DNA from 4 places in the Cytobacillus sp. FSL R7-0680 genome. Region 1 is predicted to be linked to each of the others. Evidence: riboswitches for the same ligand, from Rfam matches in the RefSeq annotation. Region 1 holds a riboswitch; each other region holds the start of a gene.

Region 1 (5,896 bases):
TGGAGAGCCAGTGGGAGACCAACATAGCCGAGACCAATAACAGCAACTCTATCTATTTGACCTTGGAGCATGTCCCATTTTCGATTGCCATCTGTATAACCGCATCTCTGATTGAACGATAGTAAATATGAAAATGCTTCAATGTGGTCACCTAGAATCCGGTCAGTTGATTCGACCCGACCATCGGCTTGCCTGTGATGCTGTTTTCTAATTTTATTTGGCTTGACGACATCGACATAATGAATGGATTCGACTTTAAATCCTTTTAGAATTGCCTTTGCTTGAAATAACGGTGGAGACATTAATGTGAGGATACCAATCTCGTCAATCACTTTCCTGCTCATTGCATGTGGAATAGCAGTGAGAGAATTAACGGTGAGGTCCTCTCTTTTCAGTGCCATATTCAGAAGGTACTTAGCAGCACTCACAGAATGCAACGGATGGGCACGGTCGAGCAATATTTCTAAATCATTTAAAGCAATATCTGCCCCTTCTTCTACAGCATGTATAAAAGGGGTTAAATCTTCTGCTTTGATAACAAAATCACTATCTAAGAACAAACAGATATCTCCTGTACTGTGAAGCCCACCAATCGCTCTTGGAATGTTATGTCCGAGTGCCTGGTCAAACGCAATCACTTTCACACCTGACTTTTCTACCTTTTCCTTTGTTCGTTCATCTGCTCCATTTAACACAACAATGATTTCATCAATGCCTGCCTTCTTTACCTCAGCAATCACTTCAGCAATCGTATCCGGCTCCTTCCCTACAGGAATAATCGCACTATACTTCGCTCGTTTCTCTTCCTTTACCGAAAAGGCTTGTACATATTCCTTAAAAGATTGCCGATTTCGCCTGCCATCGTTTAAACCACCGCGATATCCTCTCTCTTCAATCAGTTGGGCCACTGCACGTAAATGGTCACCAATTATTAAACTTGTTGAAAATGAAAAAGAGGAGCCCGTAATCTTCTGTTGATGTTTCGGTCGAATCTTATTTGTAGCAATCACATCAATGGCTACTGGTGCACTCATCTTTAATTCTTTCATCACAGCTATACTATGAGCTAATGGCGGACAAGCTAAATTCTCCCAACCAATTGTATCAAGCGCTGATTTTTTCATCACATGAGGAACAGCGACTAAGGAATTAACGGATAACTCACCTTTACCTAAAAAATGATTAAGAGAGAACTTTGATACTGCTGTCGGATGTGGTCTAATGGGGCGCTTCATTGTCCAGCTTAAATCATTTAGGGCAATATCAGCCCCATCCCGAATGCCATCAAGCAGTGCTTGTAGCTCCTGAGCTCTAACGACAATATCACCATCAATAAAAAGAAGCGTATCCCCTTTTGCCTCCCTTGCACCAATTGCTCGTCCAATATCCACCCCTAGAGGTTCTTTATAAACAAGCTTTCTACATTCAAATGCTTCCGCTATTTTCTCCGATCCATCTGTTGAACCATTCAAAACAGCGATGATTTCATATGGCTCAATCTTCACTAACTCTTCTAAAACGGCTGACAACGTAGATTCTTCATTCTGAATGGGAATAATAACAGATAGATTCATAACACTTCACTTCTCTCCTTCAGCAAAATTAATAGTCTCCTTTGTGCTAACTATAGCCTTTTCCATCACAAACCCGAGAAAAACACTAAGTAATATCAATATATACAGCTTGGCCAATTTTGTTCTCGGACAAGTATACAATCTATGAAAGATGGTGCGATAGACAGGGTAGATTGGTTTAATTATGGGGGCATTGATCCGATTCGGCACTAAAAAATATATTATTACTATTCGTTAGGAGATGTTAAAGTAGATATATATGTATTTAAGGGGGAGTACAAATTGGAATTCGAGTTGAATTTTATTTGGATTGCCGTCGGTTTAGCATTACTTGGCTATTTCATAGGCAATGGGTTGAAGCAATTTAGTAGTAAAAATGAAGGTAATATGAATCATTTACTTGTGGAGCAAAGCCACCTTCATCTTTACTTTTATTTAAGTGAAGCAGACATGAAGGATCTATTACAGAAGCATCCTCACGCACCAAAAGTCATTCTTAATGGCAAGCATTATTACCATCTACATAAATTTCGCAAGTGGCTTGAATCTGATGATATATATCACTCATGAAGAATTTATTTTGACAGCTTCCATTTATTATGCTAATCTATCTGTAAAATTCAAAATATTATAAATATGTAATTCTCTTATTCAGAGAGGTGGAGGGACTGGCCCGATGAAACCCAGCAACCTTTAACAATTATTTGTTAAAAAGGTGCTAATTCCTGCAAAGTGTAATAGCTTTGGCAAATAAGAGAGGATAAAGACCTCTCTATTTTTAATTAGAGAGGTCTTTTGTATTTTCAAAACTTAATAACAAAGGCAACAGATGCATGATTGCTTAAAAGGGAAGCCCGGTGGAATGCCGGCACGGTCCCGCCACTGTGAAGGAGAGCGACTTATCATTGACCACTATTTCATAATAGAAATGGGAAGGGATAACGAGCGATAATCCGAAGTCAGGAGACCTGTCTGTTGTTTGCACTTAGACTCTACGGATGCATAGAGAGGAGTGATGAATACGTGTTGAGCAAATCAAATGGTCTCAACTCTAGTTAATATTGCGTATGAATCTCTCATTTAATAATAAATAGAGAGATTTTTTGTTGAGAAAATACAATCTAAAGGAGTGTTTAAATTGACTGAAGTAAAAAGTTCAAATGTAGGTTATCCAAGAATTGGCGAGAAGCGGGAGTGGAAGAAAGCTCTAGAACAATTTTGGAGTGGTAAGTTGAATAAAGAGACTTTTCTGCAACAAATGGAAGTCATTCGTTTATCCTCTCTCGAGAAGCAAAAACAACTTGGCGTTGATCTCATCCCGGTTGGCGATTTCACACTGTATGATCATGTCCTTGATACAGCTGTGATGTTTGGACTTGTTCCTGAGCGTTTTACATACAGAGGTGGGAAAGTTGATATCGAAACGTATTTTGATATTGCCAGAGGGAACAAAGATGCCGTGGCAGCTGAAATGACCAAATGGTTTAACACAAACTATCACTACATCGTGCCAGAACTCAACAACCTCACGCCAACACTTGCTGAAAACCGGCCACTTGCCTTTTATAAAGAAGGAAAAGAGAAGCTTGAAATCGACGGGAAACCGGTTATCTTGGGCCCGATTACGTTTGTGAAATTATCAAAAGGCTATAAAGAAAGTGAATTCAAATCAATCGTCAATCAATTCGTTCCTCTTTATGCACAAATTTTAAAAGAATTACAGCAAGAAGGTGCCTTGTGGGTACAAATCGATGAACCTATTTTAGCAACTACCCTCACAGAAGAAGACATCTCACTCTATCAAGCAGTTTACCAAACATTACACGAGGCAGCACCACAGATAAATATCATTTTACAAACGTATTTTGAAAGCATCACTTATTATGAAGCTGTTACCTCTTTACCTGTGCAAGCGATCGGCCTTGATTTCGTCCATGATGCAGGTCAAAACCTCGCTTCCTTACAAAAATTCGGCTTCCCAAGTGATAAAGTATTAGCTGCAGGTGTCATCGATGGCCGTAATATATGGGGCGCCAAACTTGATAATAAGCTCTCTCTTATAGAAGAAATTACAGAAATAGTTCCGAAAGATCGCTTAATCATCCAGCCTTCATCCAGCTTATTGCATGTACCCGTTTCAGTCAAAATTGAAGAAACACTTGATCATACATTAAAGACCGCACTCGCCTTTGCTGATGAAAAATTACAAGAAATCGTAGTGCTAACGAAAGGAATAAGAGAAGGAAGAGAGGAAATCCAAGATGAGATAAACGAGAGACGAACTGCTATCGAGGCACTAAATCAATCTTCTATTAGAAACAATCAACAAGTACAAACAGCCATTCAAAACTTACCATCATCACTAGCAGAGCGCGAAGCACCTTATTCTGTTCGTCAAGCAACACAAAAAACATCCTTCCAACTACCACTCCTACCTACAACAACGATTGGAAGCTTCCCACAAACACAGGAAGTGAGAAGAAATCGTTTAAAATGGCGTAAAGGAGAGTTAACTGCTACTGACTATCAAACATATATCAAAACGGAAATTAAAAAGTGGATTGATATTCAAGAAGAGCTAGGCCTTGATGTGTTTGTTCATGGCGAATTCGAGCGCACAGATATGGTCGAATACTTCGGTGAAAAATTAGCCGGATTCCAATTCACAAAATTCGGTTGGGTGCAGTCTTATGGCTCTCGTTGTGTCAAACCACCACTCATTTATGGAGATGTCTCATTTGAACAGCCAATGACAGTTACAGAAACAGTCTATGCCCAGTCCTTAACAGATCACCCGGTAAAAGGTATGCTCACTGGTCCGATTACGATTTTAAACTGGTCATTTGTCCGCGACGATATCCCTCGTTACGAAGTCGCAAACCAAATTGCCCTTGCCCTTCGAGAAGAAGTAGAAACACTAGAAGCAAATGGTATCCGGATGATTCAAGTAGACGAACCAGCCATTCGTGAAGGATTACCACTCAAACAAGAGAAGTGGGAAGATTATCTGAACGCTGCTGTTTATGCTTTTAGACTAGCCACCACTTCAGTCAGAAATGAAACACAAATTCATACGCATATGTGCTACTCCGATTTCGAAGACATTATCTCAAGCATTCAAGCACTCGACGCTGATGTCATCTCCATTGAAACATCAAGAAGCCACGGCGAACTCATTCACTCATTTGAAGAAAGCACCTACGAACAAGGTATCGGCTTAGGTGTATATGACATTCACAGCCCTCGGGTGCCACAACTCGACGAACTAACGAAAAACATCGATCGTGCCTTACAAGTACTAGACCCACAACTTTTCTGGATTAACCCTGACTGCGGCCTCAAAACAAGAGGCATTGACGAAACCGTCGCAGCCCTAACAGTCATGGTGCAAGCTGCCAAACTCTCGCGGGAAAAATTACTTGTAAAAAAAGGAAAATAAACAAACAGAAATCCGAACGATTATACATTCGTTCGGATTTCCTCGTTTAATAGTACAGTGTTTAGTTTCTTATCCATCTTCTTCTGATAAGAACCATGGTTAAATCTCTTTTCGTTAAATTCACCAATCACATTCCGTACCCGGACATTATGGATGATTAAGTTGCGATAAATCTCATTCTGCAAATAAGCATTAAACCAACTATAATCCTTTAACTTCCGCAGATTATTCGTCACATCTGCTTGCGTGACTTGTGTAATAAAAGGGGCGAAAGAAATAATACTTATCATATTTAGGAACAGTTTTTTCATAGTGGGTGCATCCTCTCTTATTTATTCAGATTACTGTTGGTTGGGTATTTGTACCTTTTCGTTTACCAAATCAGAGATGATACTACGTCAAAACCAGTTCACATTCGCACTCAAAAAACGAACACCACTACAATCAAAACGACGAGGAGAAGCTCTAGACCATTTGCGGCCTCATCTTGCTTATTTTCATTAATTTTCTTCCGATATAACCTTTGTATCTTTCATTTGTAATTGTTATTCATACGAGTACCCCTTTTATCCTAATATTTATCAATCGTTACCCCTAAAACTGATGCCCTAATGATACTTATATCTCTAAACCTTTCCAACTCCTCTGGTGTGCCGCTTATCATGGCTCCACTAATTAGCGTTTCTGATTCATCGTTATAATAAGGATCGTCTTCTGAAACACCATATCCATAAGCGTTATCACCATTCAACACATGATGCAGGTCAGGATCTCCTTCTGTTGGTTTCGGTGTGTGCTCATTAACCCATAACCAGTCGATATTCTCCACACCCATGATATTACCCAATTCTTTAGGAGTCATCGGTTCATCAAATGATATTGC
Region 2 (5,896 bases), 2.1 Mb from region 1:
CATTTCTGTCACTTTGGCATCGTTTTTGGGCTTTAATGTTTGTTGATAATATGCATTGCTCAAAATAAATGAAATGACACTGCTTAGAAGCATAATACAAATGGTTGTGAGAGCAATTTTTGAGTAAAGTGTTTTCATTTGGCTATCTCCAATGAATAACCGATACCACGAATCGTTTTTATTATTACATCCACCTCTAACTTAGATAAGCGGCTACGTAAACGTTTAATATGTACATCAACGGTCCTTTCATCCCCAGAAAAATCAATGCCCCAGATTTGTTCAATTAATTGCTGTCTACTGTACACTCTATTTTGGTTAGCGGCCAGAAAATATAATAACTCAAATTCCTTCAGTGGTAATAGATAGGTTTTATTGCTCACTTCAATTTCATAGCTTTTTTTATTGATATATAATCGGTCGAGCTTGATACTCGTTGTTCCTACCTTACCATATCTTCGTAATAAAGCATTGACACGGAATAATAACTCTTTCGGCTCAAATGGCTTTACCACATAATCATCTGTACCGACTGAAAATCCCTTTGCTTTATCATCTAATTGTCCCTTTGCCGTAAGCAGGATAATCGGGAGGTCAAAATCCCTACGAATCGTTTTTGTTAGTTGATAGCCATCCATGTTCGGCATCATTATATCCGCAATAACAAGATCGACTACTTCCGTTTCTAATATTGCCATCGCATCCTGTCCATCTTTTGCCTCAGTGGTTTGATAGCCTTCTTTTTGTAAACTATCCTTCATTAAATAGCGAACATGTTGATCATCATCAACAATTAAAATTTTTCTCACAAGAAACACCTCTTCTTCTTAAAGCTTATCATTTCTTCAATTATTAAGAAGAAATAATAAACCTTGCATATGATATGCAAGGTTTATTATAAAACTTATAATTCATCAAATCCATTATCGACTTGATTCACTTTTGTATATTGTCTTGATTTTTGTTCGAAGAAATCAGATTTGCCTTGATCTACCTCTTCATAAGCAACAATCCAACGGAGTGGATTTTTACGAAATCCTTCAAACGGTCGTTCAAATCCTAATTGATTACTGCGGACATTGGCATAAAATTTGATGTATGCTTCAAGGTCAGTAATAAGAATACCATCCATTTTATCACCGATTACCTCACGTGCCCATTCAATTTCGAGATCTGCAGCTTTTCTAAAGGTATCTTTTACAAATTGTTGCAATTCTGGTGTGTTTAATTCAGGATGCTCGTTTAAGATTTCTTTAAAGATTTTCACAAACAAATCAACGTGAATTTGTTCATCACGATTAATATAGTTAATCATCGTTGATGTAGATACCATTTTTTGATTTCTCGCTAAATAATAGAAGAAAGCGAAACCGGAATAGAAGAATAAGCCTTCTAATACTACATCATAAACGATTGATTTTAACATATTTTCCGCCGTCGGTTCTTTTACAAAATCTTTATAACCATTTGTAATAAAATCATTTCGTTCTCTTAATGTTGGTTCTGTACGCCAATAATCGAAGACCTCATCTTGCTTACTTTTTGAAACGATCGAAGAAAGAATATAAGAATACGAGTGATTATGAATAACTTCTTGTTGTGCAAGAATAATCATTAACGCTGAAAGACTAGAATCTGTTAAATAATCTGCTGTCTTCCCAGCATAGTCAGTTTGAATGCTATCTAGTAACGCTAGTAAACCGATAATCTTTAAAAAGGCTTCTTGTGCGTCCTCAGATAACTCAGGGAATTGCTTAATATCTTGAGACATATTAATTTCAAATGGTGTCCAGAAATTAGATAACATCTTTTTATATTTAGGGTAAGCCCAGGAAAATCTTACATCATCCCAGTTTAAAACGTTCGAACATTCTCCATTAATAATACCTGTTGAACGGTTTGGTGCTTCATGATTCATAATGGGACGTTTATTTAAAGTGTTCATTTATTTCATTCTCCTCTCGGTGAAATCAGCTAGAGCATGATTCACAATCTTCAATATCTGTGGAAGTAGAACGTAAATAATACGTTGTTTTCAGCCTGTTTTTCCATGCCGATACGTGAAGATCTAATAATTCTTTTGCTTTAATCGTATTTTTAATATAAAGATTAAATGACACTGCTTGGTCAATATGCTTTTGACGTTTCGCATTTTGAGCAATGCTCCATTTTTGATCGATATGGTAAGCAGATTTATAGTACCACGTAGTTTGAGCGTTTAGGTCTGGTGCAGTTACAGGAATACGATAGTCTTTTTTCTCCTCTGAGTATTGCTTGTTGAAGATTGGATCAATACTCGGTGTACTACCTGCAATTAATGCAGTTGACGCATTTGGTGCTACCGCTTGTAAATAGCCGTTTCTAATTCCTTTTGCTCTCACTTTTTCCATTAGTCCTTGCCAATCAAGTTCGCTATCAGCATTCAGGTAATCTCTTTTTTCGAAATAGGCACCTGTTTGCCAATCTGAACCATTGAATGCGGGGTAGGCTCCCTTTTCCTCAGCTAGATTCATAGAACTTTCAATTGTTAAGTAAGCAATTTTCTCGTAAAGTCGGTCTGCAAATTCTAATGATTCAGGGCTTTCCCAAACGACCTTATTAGTAGCTAATAAATGATGCCAGCCGAAAGTACCTAAGCCGATCGCGCGATATTTTTTATTCGTTAACTGCCCTTGGATAACAGGGATTTTATTAATATCAATTACATTGTCCAGCATTCTTACTTGAATAGGAATCAATCGTTCTATGACTGCTTCATTCACTGCTTTGGCAAGGTTAATAGAAGACAGGTTACATACGACGAAATCTCCAGGTGTTTTCTCGATGACAATTTTACCATCTTTTGTATACTCTTCTTCTCTTGTTGTTACACTTTGATTTTGAACGATTTCAGTACAAAGATTTGTACAATAGATCATACCTGCATGTGCGTTTGCATTCATACGGTTCACTTCATCCCGATAGAACATAAATGGTGTTCCAGTTTCTAATTGACTACGCATGATAGACTTCATAATATCGATAGCAGGAATTTCCTTCTTCGATAGCTCTTCATTATTGACGCATTCTAGATATTTCATTCTAAAAGTACCTGCACCAACTTCTTCATCATAATAATCTTCTAGTGAGAAGCCCATTTTTTGTCGAACCTCATGTGGGTCAAATAAATACCAGTTACTACGCTCTTCTACTTTTTCCATGAATAAATCAGGTAGACATACACCGGTAAATAAATCATGTGTACGTAATCTTTCATCACCATTATTTAACTTTGCATCAAGGAAAGAGAAGATATCCTTGTGCCAAACGTCTAAATAAACGCTAATTGCCCCTTGTCTTTGTCCAAGTTGATCGACACTTACAGCTGTATTATTTAGTTGTTTCATCCATGGAAGCACCCCAGATGAAGCGCCTTTGAACCCTTTAATCATACTACCTCTACTACGAATCTTACCTAAATAAACGCCGATTCCACCACCATTTTTAGATAGTGCAGCAATGTCTGTATTACTGTCATAAATTGAATCTAGACTATCATCAACTGTTTCGATAAAGCAGCTAGATAGTTGTCCCCAATTCTTACCTGCATTAGATAAAGTTGGTGTAGCTACGGTCATAAATAAGTTACTCATTGCCCAGTAAGCTTCTTTTACTAATTGCAGCCGATTTTTTTCTTCTTGATGCATAAGAATCATTGCAATAACCATCCAGCGTTCTTGAGGCAATTCAAAAATCCTCTTTTGGCGATCTTTTGCTACATAACGATCCGTAAGCATTTTGATCCCGAGATAAGTAAAGAGCTGATCTCTTTCAGGGACAATTTCTTTGCCTAATTCATCAATTTCTTCTTTTGTATAACTAGATAATAAAATAGGACTATAAATATCAATATCACTTAATTGTTGAATTAAAGAATGAAAATCACCATAAGCCTGACCACTGTACCCTCGGTTCTCAGCTGCTTGTTGATAAATCTTCTTTAAATATAAATGGGCAGCCACATATGTCCAATCAGGTTCATTAACATTTATGTAAGAAAGACATTCTAGTATTAACTGATCGTAGAAACTATCTAACTCTAAGTGATTTAATTGATCTGCACGCTTTTCTAACGCACTAATTGGTAAGTTGTTGAATTGTTGATATAATTGTTCAAAATTGACTGTCGTATCAATCATTGTTTTCAAATTCCTTCCTCCTTCAAACTATTTCTATCAAATTTAGGCATAAAAAAAACCGCCCCAGTTACACCTTGAGCGGATCAAACGACAGTATAAATACAAGTGTACAATACACTCTTTTCATCAACTGTCGTTTCATCTTCTCAAGCCCCGAAGAATTGAAACTTTTGATTAAGAAGGCAGGTATCCTGGCTTGTGTATCAATCTACTAAGAGCCTTCCCATTCTTTCAAAAGAACAGTGGTTTCCTCTTTTCGTCACACTTACAGTTGCGGGTACAGCTCCGGCTTATCCGGATTCCCATTTTAAGTCCATTTGGACTCCTTCAACCAATTACTATATGTAGTTGTTAAGAAGTAAAAAAATAACTATATATTGTATCTGAGATTGTATGAGTAATCATATCACATCATTTCATAGAATACAATTTATTTCTTTTATCTAAATCTAAAATATACATTTCGTTCTTTTAGCGGTAAATTTAAGACCATAATAAATAATAGCATTTCTTATTTGTGTAAAAAAGTCTTGAAATCCATTAAAAATTGTTCAAGCTGACCAACTCTACTTTTTTACCTTCAAACGAGTATGCTTAAACCAGAAAAGTAATAGTTTTTTGGTAAATAAATTAAAAAATCATAGAATTGTTGAAATAAATCAATGGTGTTAAAGTTGTGGGGCAAAAATTAATTAAAGGTATATTCCATATTAAAAGAAAATAATTTATCTTAAAGGACAAAATTTTTTTACCAATCTTCTTCATGTCTTCTATAAAAATAGAAAAACAAACTAACTATTTAAATTAGCTTGTTTTTCTCATTCAGTTTATTGTATAGAATGTTTTTTAGAAATTCATACGGAACTTGTTATTTTTATCTTACACGTTGCAAACGAAGTGCATTTAATACAACGGACACAGAGCTAAACGCCATCGCAGCACCTGCTAACCATGGTGCTAAGAAACCTGCAGCTGCAATAGGAATACCGATTGTATTATAGCCAAACGCCCAAAAAAGATTCTGTTTAATATTACGAATGGTTTTTTTACTCATCATGATTGCATCAGCAATACTATTTAGATCACCACGCATAAGTGTAATGTCTCCTGCTTCCATGGCAATATCTGTACCTGTACCGATAGCCATGCCGATATCGGCAGTTGCTAATGCTGGGGCATCGTTAATACCATCTCCTACCATCGCTACCTTTTTCCCTTGACTTTGTAGCTTTCTTACTTCTTCTGCTTTCGTTTCTGGTAAGACTTCTGCAATGACTTTTGATATACCTACTTCTTTAGCAATGGCTTGTGCGGTTAACTGGTTATCTCCAGTCATCATAATAACTTCTAACCCCATATCATGTAGCCTTTGAATCGCTTCGTTTGATGAATCTTTTATCGTATCAGCTACAGCAAGGAGGCCTTTTGCTCTACCGTTAATAGCCACAAGCATAGCTGTTTTTCCTTCACCTTCTAATTCTTTCATTTGTTTCGAGAACCAAGAGGAGTCTATCCCATTCTCTACCATTAATCTAACTGTACCAATCAGTACATCTTTTCCTGTAACTTTCGCAGAGATACCATAACCCGGTAGCGCTTCGAAATATTCACTTTTTACTTTTTCTATATTTCTCTCCTCTAACCCTTTCACAATGGCTTCAGCAAGAGGGTGTTCAGATGACTTCTCACTCGCAGCAACAATGGAAAGGAAATGGGCC
Region 3 (5,896 bases), 2.5 Mb from region 1:
TAATTTTAAGTTTTATAAGTGTGATGGTATTCCTTCCAGCACTTACATTATTATTCCATCATTGGATTGAAAAAACACAGCACAAATCATTAATACCAAATTTTAAAGGTATTGGAAAAAAAACATTAAAGTTAAGGTTTCCAGTCTTGATTTTCGTCTTACTTCTCATTATACCTAGCTTTTTAGCACAAAAAGAAACCTCATTTACTTATGGAATGGGGGATCAACCTGATAGTACTAGATTAGGGCAAGACATCCAAAAAGTAGAAGAAATATTTGGCGAATCAACCGCTGTAGTATTATTGGTACCTAATAATGAAATAGGTAAAGAAAAAGAAATGATTGAATCTATTGAAGAGGTTGACCATGTCTCAAATGTAATTGGATACGCGAATATGGTTGGCTCGACTATTCCGCAAGAATATTTGGAGGAGGAAGCAAAGGAACAATTCTTATCTAATAATTACAGTCGAATCATCATTAATACTGATGCAGGAACAGAAGGAGATATTCCTTTTCAATTAGTAGAAGAGGTAAGGGAAATAGGTACTAACTATTTTGGTAATCAAGCGTTAACTTTAGGCGAAAGTGTTGCACTTTATGATATGAAATCAACTGTTACAGAAGATAATTCTTTAGTAAATACTTTAACCGTTATCGCGGTTGGACTCGTGTTACTTGTCACATTCAAATCATTATCATTACCGATTATCTTATTATTAACAATACAATCTTCTGTTTGGATTAATCTCGCCATACCCTATTTTACCGATACGTCATTAGTATTTATTGGTTATCTCATCGTTAGCACTGTACAGCTTGCAGCAACGGTCGATTATGCCATTTTATTAACAGAGACTTATAAGCATAATCGTGGAAAGTTATCTCCAAAACAAGCGATGAGAAAAACAATTGATGAGAAATTATTTTCCATTATCGTTTCAGCGTCCATATTATCAAGTGTCGGATTTATATTATGGCTAACTTCCTCAAATCCAATCGTCGGTTCTATAGGATTATTATTAGGTAGAGGAGCATTGCTCGCGTTTTTACTCGTTATACTTTTTCTACCTGGATTATTATTACTATGTGATAAATTGATTCAAAAAACATCTCTTCAAATGGACTTTAGTAACAAGGAGGAAAAAAATGAAGATCATTAAATGGATGCTTATCACTGCTTCTCTATTTTTCTTTCCTGTGATGAATATACATGCAGAATCACAACCTGTTAAAGATGAAATGAGTAAAGGGAAAGTAGCAAACAAAAATGAAGTGATTTATGCTAACTTGCTAGCAGACGGTAACCTAACCGAATTATATGTTGTCAATTCTTTTGAAATGATAGAACCTGGTGTGATTGAGGATTTTGGAAATTACGAAAAAGTTAAAAATCTAACTGACACATCAAAAATTAGCAAAGAAAATAATCAGATCACATTACAAGCAAAAGAAGAAAATTATTATTATCAAGGAAACTTACCAAATAACTCTAAGTTACCTTGGCGTTTTACAATTAATTATTACCTTAATAATAAAAAGATTAATCCAGAAAATTTAGCTGGTAAATCTGGCGATATAAAAATGGAAATTGCTGTAGAAGCGAATGAAGGTAAGCGTTCTTCATTCTCTGAAAATTATATGCTGCAAATTAGCGTACCGCTGAACACTGAAAAATTTAAGGATATAAAAGCTGAGAATGCCACTGTTGCACAATCCGGCAAAGATAAGCAGCTCACTTTTACCGTTATGCCTGAGCAGGAAGAAGTATTTACGATTGAGGCAGAAACAAATCATTTTGAAACAGAAGGTGTGCAAATATCTGCTTTACCTGCTTCACTTGCCATTGATAGCCCAGATACTGAAGAATTGACGAGTGAATTTCACTCATTAACTGAGGCAATTGGTGACATTCATCATGGTGTCGGAGACTTAGAAATAGGAATGAATGAACTTTCATCAGGCTTACGGTCATTAGAGGGTGGGGCTGCACAATATAAAAAAGGACTAAATGAATTAAGTCAGTCTGGTGACCAATTAACTGAAGGATCAGCACAAATAAATAATACTTTATCTTTGATTAAAGATGAGATTAAACAAGCCAGTGGCGTGAGTGGTATTGGGGAACTCGAGAATGTAACAATCGATCTGCCTGAGGTGGCGGATAATTTAGAACAAGCAGCTAATGATGTAGACCAAGTAGTTGTTAATTATAATGAGGTAAAAACACAAATCAACCGTGCTCTGGAGCAGATACCAGATAACCAAATTTCAGATAAAGAGATAAATAAATTATATGAAAGTAATGCGAATAAAGAGGTAATTGATCAATTGGTAGAAACCTATAGAGGGACAAAAGCTGCTCAAGAAGTTCTACTACTAGCCAAAGATAACCTTACAGACATGGTTGAACCTCTATCAACCTTTAGTCAATCAATGAGAGAAGCAGCAGGTAACCTCCGTGCAATATCATCTAATATAGATGAATCTATTCTTCAAATTGACATTGATGAAGGGTTAAAACAATTGACATCTGGTGTTGAAGAAATGGTATCTAACTATAATCAATTCCACCAAGGGTTACTTGCTTATACAGGCGGTGTTTCTGAATTAAGTACATCAAATAATGACATCCATGAAGGAATTAGCGGTTCTCTATCTGGAGCTGAGCAACTAACGAAAGGAGCTGGCTCGCTTCATAATGGAACTGGACAATTACATGATGCAACTAAAGACATTCCTGAGGAGGTGACAAAAGAAGTTGATGAAATGATATCGCAATATGATAAATCTGATTATGAGCCAATTTCTTTTGTATCAGATAAAAATAATGATAAGTTGGAACTAGTCCAATTTGTCATTCAAACAGATAAGATTAAAATAAAAGATAACAAAGAAGATGTTAAAGAAACAAAAGATAAAGTAGGATTCTTCGAGAAACTTCTTAACTTATTTAAGTAAACTTGAAAAACACGCCTCTGCAATCTAGGAGGCGTGTTTCTCTTTTAGGGGGTAAATTTATTTAACCTTTCATGTTACATAAAACGAGGTCAAAATGAAGAATTTGACCTTTTTCTACTCGGGTTGTAGGAGTGGATTCAATCAATGAATCTAGCTTATATTGTGGTTGGAAGAAAAATGATAAAGAGCCTAACTTTTTCATCGTTTTAAGCTGAGAATACATATTCTAAAAAATAAATTGTAAATTTTCCGAAAAATTGATATATTGTTAGTGTGAAAACTAAATAAGCTAAATAAACAGGTGCTTGTTCATCAAGCTTAAAAGGGAAACCGGTTAGACTCCGGTGCTGTCCCGCAACTGTATTTGCGAGCGGATTGTACATAACCACTTATTCATTATTGAATGGGGAAGGAGCAAATCCGCCACGACCATAAGCCAGGAGACCTGCCTGTTTTAGCCAACATCATTACCTACGCGGATAGGGGGTGTTAAGTGCGGATAGAAGAACATGTATATAACACTACACATGTTTATTTGTTTGTCCACTCGTTACTTAACAACTTCTTTTAATAGGAGTTGTTTTTTGTTTGAAGGAGGTTTGCTTCTTACTACTGATTTGAGCAAGCGCTCAATCAAAGGAGATAGAAAGATGTAAAGGGAGTGCACGATGGCGAAGCTAAAAAAAACGCTAGAAGAAAAGGGAGATATTTTTTCTCCTGAAGATTTTCTTGAAGAGGAACAACTCATTGCACAAACGGCAGAATTATTTATTAAGAATGATGTGTTGCCCCAAATGGATTCATTAGAAAATAAGAACTATGAAGTGGCTAAGAATCTGTTTAAAAAATCAGGGGAACTTGGTCTACTTGCTATTGATGTACCTGAAGATTATGGCGGGTTTGCACTTGGTAAAAAATTATCCGGGCTTATTGCTGAAAAGATAGGATACGGTGGGGCTTTTAGTGTTTCCTATAATATTCATGTAGGTGTTGGCACATTACCGTATGTTTATTTTGGTTCAGAAGCACAAAAACAAAAGTATTTACCACAACTCATCTCTGGGGATTGGATTGGTGCTTATGCCTTAACGGAAGCAGGAGCTGGATCAGACGCACTTTCACCTAAAACAAGAGCTATTTACAACAGCAAGAGTGATAGTTGGATAATAAATGGGGAAAAACAATGGATTACCAATGCTCACATAGCAAATGTGTTTGTTGTGTTTTGCCAAACAAATGACGGGATGACTGCTTTTATTGTTGAAAAAAACACAGCAGGCCTATCGATTGGTGCAGAAGAAGAAAAGATGGGTATTCATGGATCATCAACAGCTACTCTTATATTGGAAGATGTCGTTGTGCCATCCGCTAATATACTAGGAGAAAAAGGAAACGGTCATCAAGTTGCCATGAATATATTAAATCTAGCTAGATTGAAGCTAGCTTTCTCGAATATTGGCACAGCTAAACAAGCCTTCAACTTTTCTCTTAGCTATGCGAAAGAAAGACAACAATTTGATAGAGCGCTGGTTGAATTTACGTTGATACAAGAAAAATTAGCTGAAATGGCGACATCTATTTATGCAAGTGAAAGTGCCGCTTATCGCACAGCAGATATGATTGATCAAGCTCCAACGGATGAAGGAATCACCTCTTTAAAAGCATTCGCAATGGAATGTGCCATAAACAAAGTACGATGCTCTGAAATGCTTGGGCATGTAACAGATGAGGCCGTTCAAATTCACGGTGGATACGGTTATATGAGAGATTACGATGTTGAGCGACTATATAGGGATGCTCGAATCAGTCGTATCTTTGAAGGAACAAACGAAATCAATCGCTTAACCATAGCAAAAAACTTACTTCACAAACACTCATCTAAAGGTATCACAATCAATACCCCGACACCATTACACCGAGATAGAAACAGCCAATTTATTGAGTTAGGAAAAGAACTGTTATCGCTGTCTTTGGAAGCGGTTTCAAATGCAAGGATTGATATTAATAGAGAACAGCAGTATGCACGTCTTTTAGCTAATATCATCACAGAATTATATACAATGGAAGCGACTTATATGCGGACTTTAAAACTGCAACATCGAAAACAAAATCAAAAGTGGAAAGATTTAGCGACTGATATTATATGCGAACAATGCTTTCAATATTTGAAACAACAAACGATTAGCCTGATTTCAGCAGCGATACTTGATGAAAAAGAACGATTCGTTGCTTTCGCAAACATTGAAAATTACCAAATCCCACTCTACAGCAATCTGTTATTGAAAAAAAGGCAATTAGCACAAATACTTATTGATCAACCAAAATTACTGAAATGAAGGGAGCTAAAATGATGGGTGAGAAAATCGGTTTTATTGGTTTAGGGAATATGGGTTTACCGATGGCGCAAAGCTTATTATCAGAAGGCAATGAAGTGTACGGTGTCGACCTTAACAAAGATGCTGAAGCGGCATTGCTAAGGTCGGGAGGTGTGATTGGATTATCTATCAATAATATCATAAAGCAAGTAAATTTTATTTTCACAAGCTTACCTTCAATGAAAGCGGTGGAAGAAATCTATTTAGGTGAGGAAGGATTGATTACAAAAGGACGGGAAGGCATTGTCCTGATTGATACAAGTACTGTTGCTCCTAGCTTGAATCAAAAATTAGCAGAAGAAGCAAAAAAGAAGAGGATTCATTTTCTTGCTGCTCCTGTCAGTGGGGGTGTAATCGGTGCTGAAAATCGTACTTTAACCATTATGGTCGGTGGTCCTAAACAAGCTTTCGAGCAATCCCAACCATTGTTAAATATTCTTGGAGAGAATATTTTTCATGTGAACGAACATATTGAAAGCGGAACTGCAGTCAAATTAATCAATAACTTACTTATCGGTTTTTATACTGCTGGTGTAAGCGAAGCCTTAAATCTGGCAGAA
Region 4 (5,896 bases), on a different contig from region 1:
AGGAGTAATCAATGAATGAGATAATGCTTGTCCTTTAATGAAGTGGTAAAAAACACCAATCATTTGTCCGTCTTTATTATAAAATGGAAGATAATTTGGTATTTCAATAATGGAAGAAAGATATGAGAGCTGGTGAAGTAGCTTTATTTCCTTTTTTATTTTCACTAATACTTGTTTTGTTTTTGGTATTCGGATGACATATGTTTGATTGACAATATAAATATGATGATCCCAACCAGAATGATTGCTTTCAATCTGTATTTCCTGAAGATGCGGGAGATGGTTTTTAATTAATTCCTTCATGGAACAGTCTCCTTTTTTATTATTTTGTATAAATCGTTTTTTTGAGGGGGAAAATAGGCGAGACATCTTATAAAAGGGGAGTGAAAGCAATGGAAAAAAAGTATGATAATCAAGTGGATGAGAAAATTATTGCTGCTCAAAATGAAGCTCAACAATACAATCAAATGGATACAGAATTAGAACAGTCAGAAGAAGTACAAGCAGCAATGGAGAAAAGTTATGAGTATGAAGTGACGAATCAACAACCGACATATGAACCGAATAAACCATTTTAATTAGAAAGAAGAGACTTCCATTACGTGGAGTCTCTTCTTTCATTATAGCATACCTTATTTTACATTGATGCTGTTTGATGTGTCTGTTTACTCCCATTATGTTCGGTTCGTCCATAAACTAAAAAGTAAAGAATAATTGAAGCAATCGACACTATCCCCATGTAAATGTATAACATACTGTAGCCAGTTATAGGAATCAGTAAACCTAATAAATAGGGTCCAAAACCTAAACCACCATCGAGAAAGATAAAGAAGGTGGAAGTAGCTAGCCCCATGCGATGGGGTGGCGTTAATTTGACCGCAATCGCTTGTGTACAAGACTGCATATTACCAAAGCCTAAGCCAATCAAAGCCCCCGCCACTAATAACATAACACCATTTGATGAATTACTAAGTAAGAATAGACCTACTCCAAATAAAATGAACGCTGGATACATCACGTAATTTGCCCCTTTGCTGTCCATTAATTTACCAGTGAAAGGACGGGATAGTAAGACAGCGATGGCATAGACAAAGAAGAAAAAGCTAGCAGCATTTACTAAGTCCTTTTCAATTGCATAAAAGTTAATAAAAGACAAGACGCTTGAATAACAAAATGCGACTGTTAATGTGACGAGTGCAATTGGAAGTGCCTTTGGTTCAATAAAGCTAGATAATTGAAAACCAGATGATTGAAATTGAGCTTTTTGATCTTCAGTTAACTCTTTCACATTCACAGTTAACCCGATAAGTAGGCCAATAATACCAAGAATCAAACAAAAAATGAAAATCGTATGAAAAGTTGTGTATTGACTCATTAACATACCGATAAAAGGTCCTATTGCTGTCGCTAAAGTATTACTCATACTAAAATAGCCGATTCCTTCACCTTTCCTTGTTTGCGGTATAACTGAAGCGACAATTGTACCACTTGCTGTACTTGCCATCCCTAATGTTAAACCGTGGATAAAGCGGGTAATAAGTAAGAAATTGACATCAATTTCAATAAAATAAAGACTTGTTGATAAACTAAATAATAGTAAGCCAATGATTAAAGTCTTCTTCCGTCCAATACGATCAATATATTTACCGATAAACAATCTTCCTACCAATGTTCCTATAATAAATATGCCAGTAACTAAGCCAGCTTGGCTGGCGGTCGCATGATGTGCTTCAACGGCATACACCGCAATCGTAACCATTAATAAATAAAACACTAATGTTAGAAAAAAGTTTACGGAAGAAACGGTGATAAAGTCCTTGGTCCATAATTTTTCTTTTGTTGAACTCATATTCTTTTCTTCCTCCTTACAAATTGCTTTTAATACTATCAAAAATACGAATACATTCTTCTTGTTCCTCAGGTGTGATTCCCTCTAATATTTCCATTTCGAACTGATCAATCGGAATGCGGATTTTTTTGTATATGCGTTCACCTTCGTTCGTTATTTTCATTTTCTTTTCACGTTTATCCATGCTTGGGATTTTTTCTACATATCCATATTCCTCAAGCTGATTTATGGTCCTCGTAACTGTTGGCTTTTCGACACCTTGATATGCAGCAATCTCTACTAAAGTTGTTGGACCAAAATGGTAGAGATAATAAAGGATTGTCCACTGTGCCCGTTGTAATTGATGTTTCGTTAATAAGCTGTTCAGTCTATTCTCAAAAGGGCGATAAAGCATCATAAAGTGATGAAAGAACCTTTGGCTAGCAATAATAATATTCACCTCATTTAAAATAGTTATCAATGGTAACTAATATACTATAACAAAAAGCCGTCTTGTCTGTCTATGGGCGATAGATTTTTTTCTGTAAAATGGTAAATGTTATGTTAAAATTGTATTTCTTTTAAGATATGTTTGTAGGCGACATTTAAATTGTTATAATAAAAAGTGTTAATTTTAAAGTGAAAAGTAGTGCGATTAAGAAAATAATTGTCAATTTTCTAAAATATTGATATATTTAAATAGAACAATTGAATATTTTCAAAAATAGGTGTAAATAGAATGCTCGCTTGTCTATTTACTTAAAAGGGAAGTACGGTTGGATTCCGTCGCTGTCCCGCAACTGTATTTGCGAGTGATATGAAAGATACCACTGTTTCCTAAAATTGGAGATGGGAAGGTTTCGTATCATGTTGACCATAAGCCAGGAGACCTGCCTGTTTAGTGTAAACATCAATTCCTACGTGGATATAGGAGGTGTTAAGTACGGGTAATGAATACATGCCAAGGTCGCATGTTTATTTTAGTATTCGTTTGAACTTAACAACTTCTTTCTAGAAGTTGTTTTTTTAATGGATTGATATGGTAAAAAGGTGAGCAAGAACGGAGGAAAAAGCTTTGTTTGGAACCGTTCCTTATTATGTGAACATAATGAAATCAACGATCATGATGAACAGCTATTCTGCTGAGAGTTATAGTTTAAAAAGAGTATTAGATCAGTATAAAGAAGACATCCGAACACTCTCTGTAGAAGAAGAGAAGATCCAAATATATTTAAGGAATGCTGAAAGGGCTTACAGCATTGTCAGGCACGATGTAATTGGATGGGAGGAAAATGATTGTGAGCATGGAGGAGAAGTATATACCAGGGTTAGAGGGAATCATAGCTTCTGAGACCAGCATCTCATTTTTAGATACTGTTCATGGAGAGATTGTCATAAAAGGTTATGACTTAATTCAACTTTCAAAAACGAAAAGCTATTTAGATATTATCCATTTACTTCTAGAAGATCAATTACCAACAGACGAGGAAAAAAATTCATTAGCTAATACGTTAAAGTCCTATTATGAAATACCAACGGCCGTAATGGAGGTTTTTACTCATTTACCAAAAGGAACACATCCAATGGATGGGCTCCGCACTGGCATCTCAAGCTTGGCTGGATATGATTCGACCTTAGATGATAGGTCGAAGCAAGCAAATAAAGAAAGAGCTTATCGTCTACTTGGCGGAGTTCCGACAATTGTAGCTAACAGTTATCGTATATTACAAGGTCTGGAGAGAATTGAACCGGATAAATCCCTATCATATAGTGCCAACTTTTTCTATATGTTAACTGGTAGAGTACCTTCCGATTTAGAAGAAAGAGTATTTGACCAATCATTACTTTTATATAGTGAACATGAAATGCCAAACTCAACATTTGCAGCAAGAGTAATTGCTTCCACGCAATCCGATCTATTTGGAGCGTTAACGGGCGCAGTTGCAAGTTTAAAAGGTAGCTTGCATGGCGGTGCAAATGAAGCGGTTATGTACATGTTGAATGAAGCGGAAAGTGTCGCTGGCGTGGAAGGTCTCTTCTATAAAAAACTATTTAAAAAAGAAAAGATTATGGGCTTTGGTCATAGAGTTTATATGAAAAAAATGGACCCAAGAGCATTAATGATGAAGGAAGCTCTACAGGAGTTATCCATACAAAATGGAGATGATTCGTTGCTTCGAAAATGTGAAGCAGGAGAAAGAATCATGGAAGTTGAGAAAGGGCTATACCCTAATTTAGATTATTATGCCGCACCGGTTTATGGCATGTTAGGAATTCCTATCCCACTTTACACACCGATTTTCTTTAGTGCAAGAACGGTTGGTTTATGTGCCCATGTCATTGAACAGCATGAAAACAACCGCTTATTTAGACCGCGGGTCATTTATTCAGGTGCACGTCATACTTTACCAAATTGAGGAGGAGTACGAGTAAATGCTGAAAACGAATGAAAAGGTTGAAACCGATGTTATTTTAACGGAAATTGCTGATTATGTATTGGATTATGAAATAACAAGTGAAGAGGCTTATCGCACGGCACATTATATCTTGCTCGATACAATTGGTTGTGGAATATTAGCGCTTGATTATCCTGAATGTACAAAACTACTTGGTCCTGTTGTGCCAGGAACGGTTGTACCTAATGGAACAAGAGTCCCTGGTACATCATTTGAATTAGACCCCATTAGAGGTGCATTTAATATTGGCTGTATGATTCGCTGGCTGGATTACAATGATACATGGTTAGCTGCTGAATGGGGGCATCCTTCTGACAACCTTGGTGGTATTTTGGCAGTTGCAGATTATTTAAGTAGGCAACGTCTTTCAGTTGGTAAAGAGCCAGTTAAAATGATTGAAGTCCTGGAAATGATGATCAAGGCTCATGAAATTCAAGGAATATTAGCGCTAGATAATAGTTTAAATCGCGTGGGTTTAGATCATGTACTGTTTGTTAAAGTGGCAACAACTGCTGTTACGGCAAAGATGCTTGGTGCAACAAAAGAAGAGGTGATTCATGCATTATCACTTGCATGGGTGGATAATTCTGCATTAAGGACATATCGTCATGCGCCAAATACGGGTTCAAGAAAATCATGGGCTGCTGGAGATGCGACAAGTAGGGGTGTTCAGTTAGCTATGATGGCTGTGAAAGGTGAAATGGGCTATAACAGTGTCTTATCTGCACCTAACTGGGGATTTGAAGACGTTCTGTTTAAAGGGCAAAAACTTACCCTACAAAGAGAGTTAAGTGCTTATGTAATGGAAAATGTGTTATTCAAAGTTTCTTATCCGGCAGAATTTCACGCGCAAACTGCAGCGGAGTGTGCCGTTTCACTTCATCAAAATGGCGATGTGGGTGATTTAAACGATATCGATCGAATTACGATTACCACACATGAATCAGCGATTAGGATTATCGATAAAACAGGTCCATTACATAATCCAGCTGACCGCGATCACTGTATTCAGTACATTACAGCTATTGGTTTATTAAAAGGAAATATTCGCGCTGAGGATTATGAGGATGATGTAGCTAGCGACCCCCGAGTAGACACCTTACGAGAGAAGATGGAGGTAGTGGAAGATCTGCAATACTCGAAGGATTATTTAGATCCGAACAAGCGCTCAATCGCTAATGCAGTTCAAATCCATTATAAGGATGGAACTTCTTCTGAGAAGATTGAATGTGAATATCCATTAGGTCATCGATTCCGCCGTGACGAAGCGATTCCAAAAGTATTGCAGAAATTCGAGTATAATATTAAAACTCATTTTTCAAACAAGGCACAAAAAAGCATTGCTGGAGCTATTTCCGATCAAGAAACGTTAAAAGAGATGGCAGTAAATGAATTTATGAATTTATTCTTAATCTAGGAGGGGATGCAAGATGGCATGGATTGTTCATAAACCTGTGACTCAACAAGATTTAGCTGAGCAATTTCGTTCAAAAATGCTAGATAAGAATATATTGCAAATACCTGGGGCGCATGATGCAATGGCAGGCTTAATGGCAAAACAAGCAGGCTTTCATGCTCTGTACTTATCAGGCGCTGCATATACGGCAAGTAA

The links. Region 1 has a riboswitch for cobalamin ahead of metE (5-methyltetrahydropteroyltriglutamate--homocysteine S-methyltransferase). Riboswitches for the same ligand answer to the same signal wherever they lie in the genome.
Region 2: another riboswitch for cobalamin. It lies ahead of MKY26_RS07930 (ribonucleoside-diphosphate reductase subunit alpha); the one in region 1 lies ahead of metE (5-methyltetrahydropteroyltriglutamate--homocysteine S-methyltransferase).
Region 3: another riboswitch for cobalamin. It lies ahead of MKY26_RS06195 (acyl-CoA dehydrogenase family protein); the one in region 1 lies ahead of metE (5-methyltetrahydropteroyltriglutamate--homocysteine S-methyltransferase).
Region 4: another riboswitch for cobalamin. It lies ahead of MKY26_RS22425 (hypothetical protein); the one in region 1 lies ahead of metE (5-methyltetrahydropteroyltriglutamate--homocysteine S-methyltransferase).

The regions. Positions count from the first base shown of each region.
Region 1 is NZ_JBBPAO010000001.1:3,726,290-3,732,185, reverse strand. It holds gene MKY26_RS18645 (nucleotide sugar dehydrogenase) at 1-71, opposite strand, end outside; partial or broken gene MKY26_RS18640 (glycosyltransferase family 2 protein) at 63-1,574, opposite strand; gene MKY26_RS18635 (DNA-binding protein) at 1,857-2,144, shown strand; SAM riboswitch class I at 2,219-2,331, shown strand; cobalamin riboswitch at 2,385-2,564, shown strand; gene metE (5-methyltetrahydropteroyltriglutamate--homocysteine S-methyltransferase) at 2,713-5,013, shown strand; gene MKY26_RS18625 (hypothetical protein) at 5,034-5,324, opposite strand; gene MKY26_RS18620 (anti sigma factor C-terminal domain-containing protein) at 5,585-5,896, opposite strand, start outside.
Region 2 is NZ_JBBPAO010000001.1:1,604,955-1,610,850, forward strand. It holds gene MKY26_RS07915 (HAMP domain-containing sensor histidine kinase) at 1-138, opposite strand, end outside; gene MKY26_RS07920 (response regulator transcription factor) at 135-809, opposite strand; gene MKY26_RS07925 (ribonucleotide-diphosphate reductase subunit beta) at 905-1,945, opposite strand; gene MKY26_RS07930 (ribonucleoside-diphosphate reductase subunit alpha) at 1,971-4,178, opposite strand; cobalamin riboswitch at 4,343-4,520, opposite strand; gene MKY26_RS07935 (heavy metal translocating P-type ATPase) at 5,053-5,896, opposite strand, start outside.
Region 3 is NZ_JBBPAO010000001.1:1,225,600-1,231,495, reverse strand. It holds gene MKY26_RS06205 (efflux RND transporter permease subunit) at 1-1,163, shown strand, start outside; gene MKY26_RS06200 (YhgE/Pip domain-containing protein) at 1,150-2,961, shown strand; cobalamin riboswitch at 3,244-3,428, shown strand; gene MKY26_RS06195 (acyl-CoA dehydrogenase family protein) at 3,630-5,297, shown strand; gene MKY26_RS06190 (NAD(P)-dependent oxidoreductase) at 5,312-5,896, shown strand, end outside.
Region 4 is NZ_JBBPAO010000002.1:65,077-70,972, reverse strand. It holds gene MKY26_RS22445 (aminoglycoside phosphotransferase family protein) at 1-303, opposite strand, end outside; gene MKY26_RS22440 (hypothetical protein) at 393-578, shown strand; gene MKY26_RS22435 (MFS transporter) at 638-1,849, opposite strand; gene MKY26_RS22430 (MarR family winged helix-turn-helix transcriptional regulator) at 1,866-2,309, opposite strand; cobalamin riboswitch at 2,538-2,740, shown strand; gene MKY26_RS22425 (hypothetical protein) at 2,904-3,179, shown strand; gene mmgD (citrate synthase) at 3,124-4,245, shown strand; gene MKY26_RS22415 (bifunctional 2-methylcitrate dehydratase/aconitate hydratase) at 4,262-5,701, shown strand; gene prpB (methylisocitrate lyase) at 5,715-5,896, shown strand, end outside.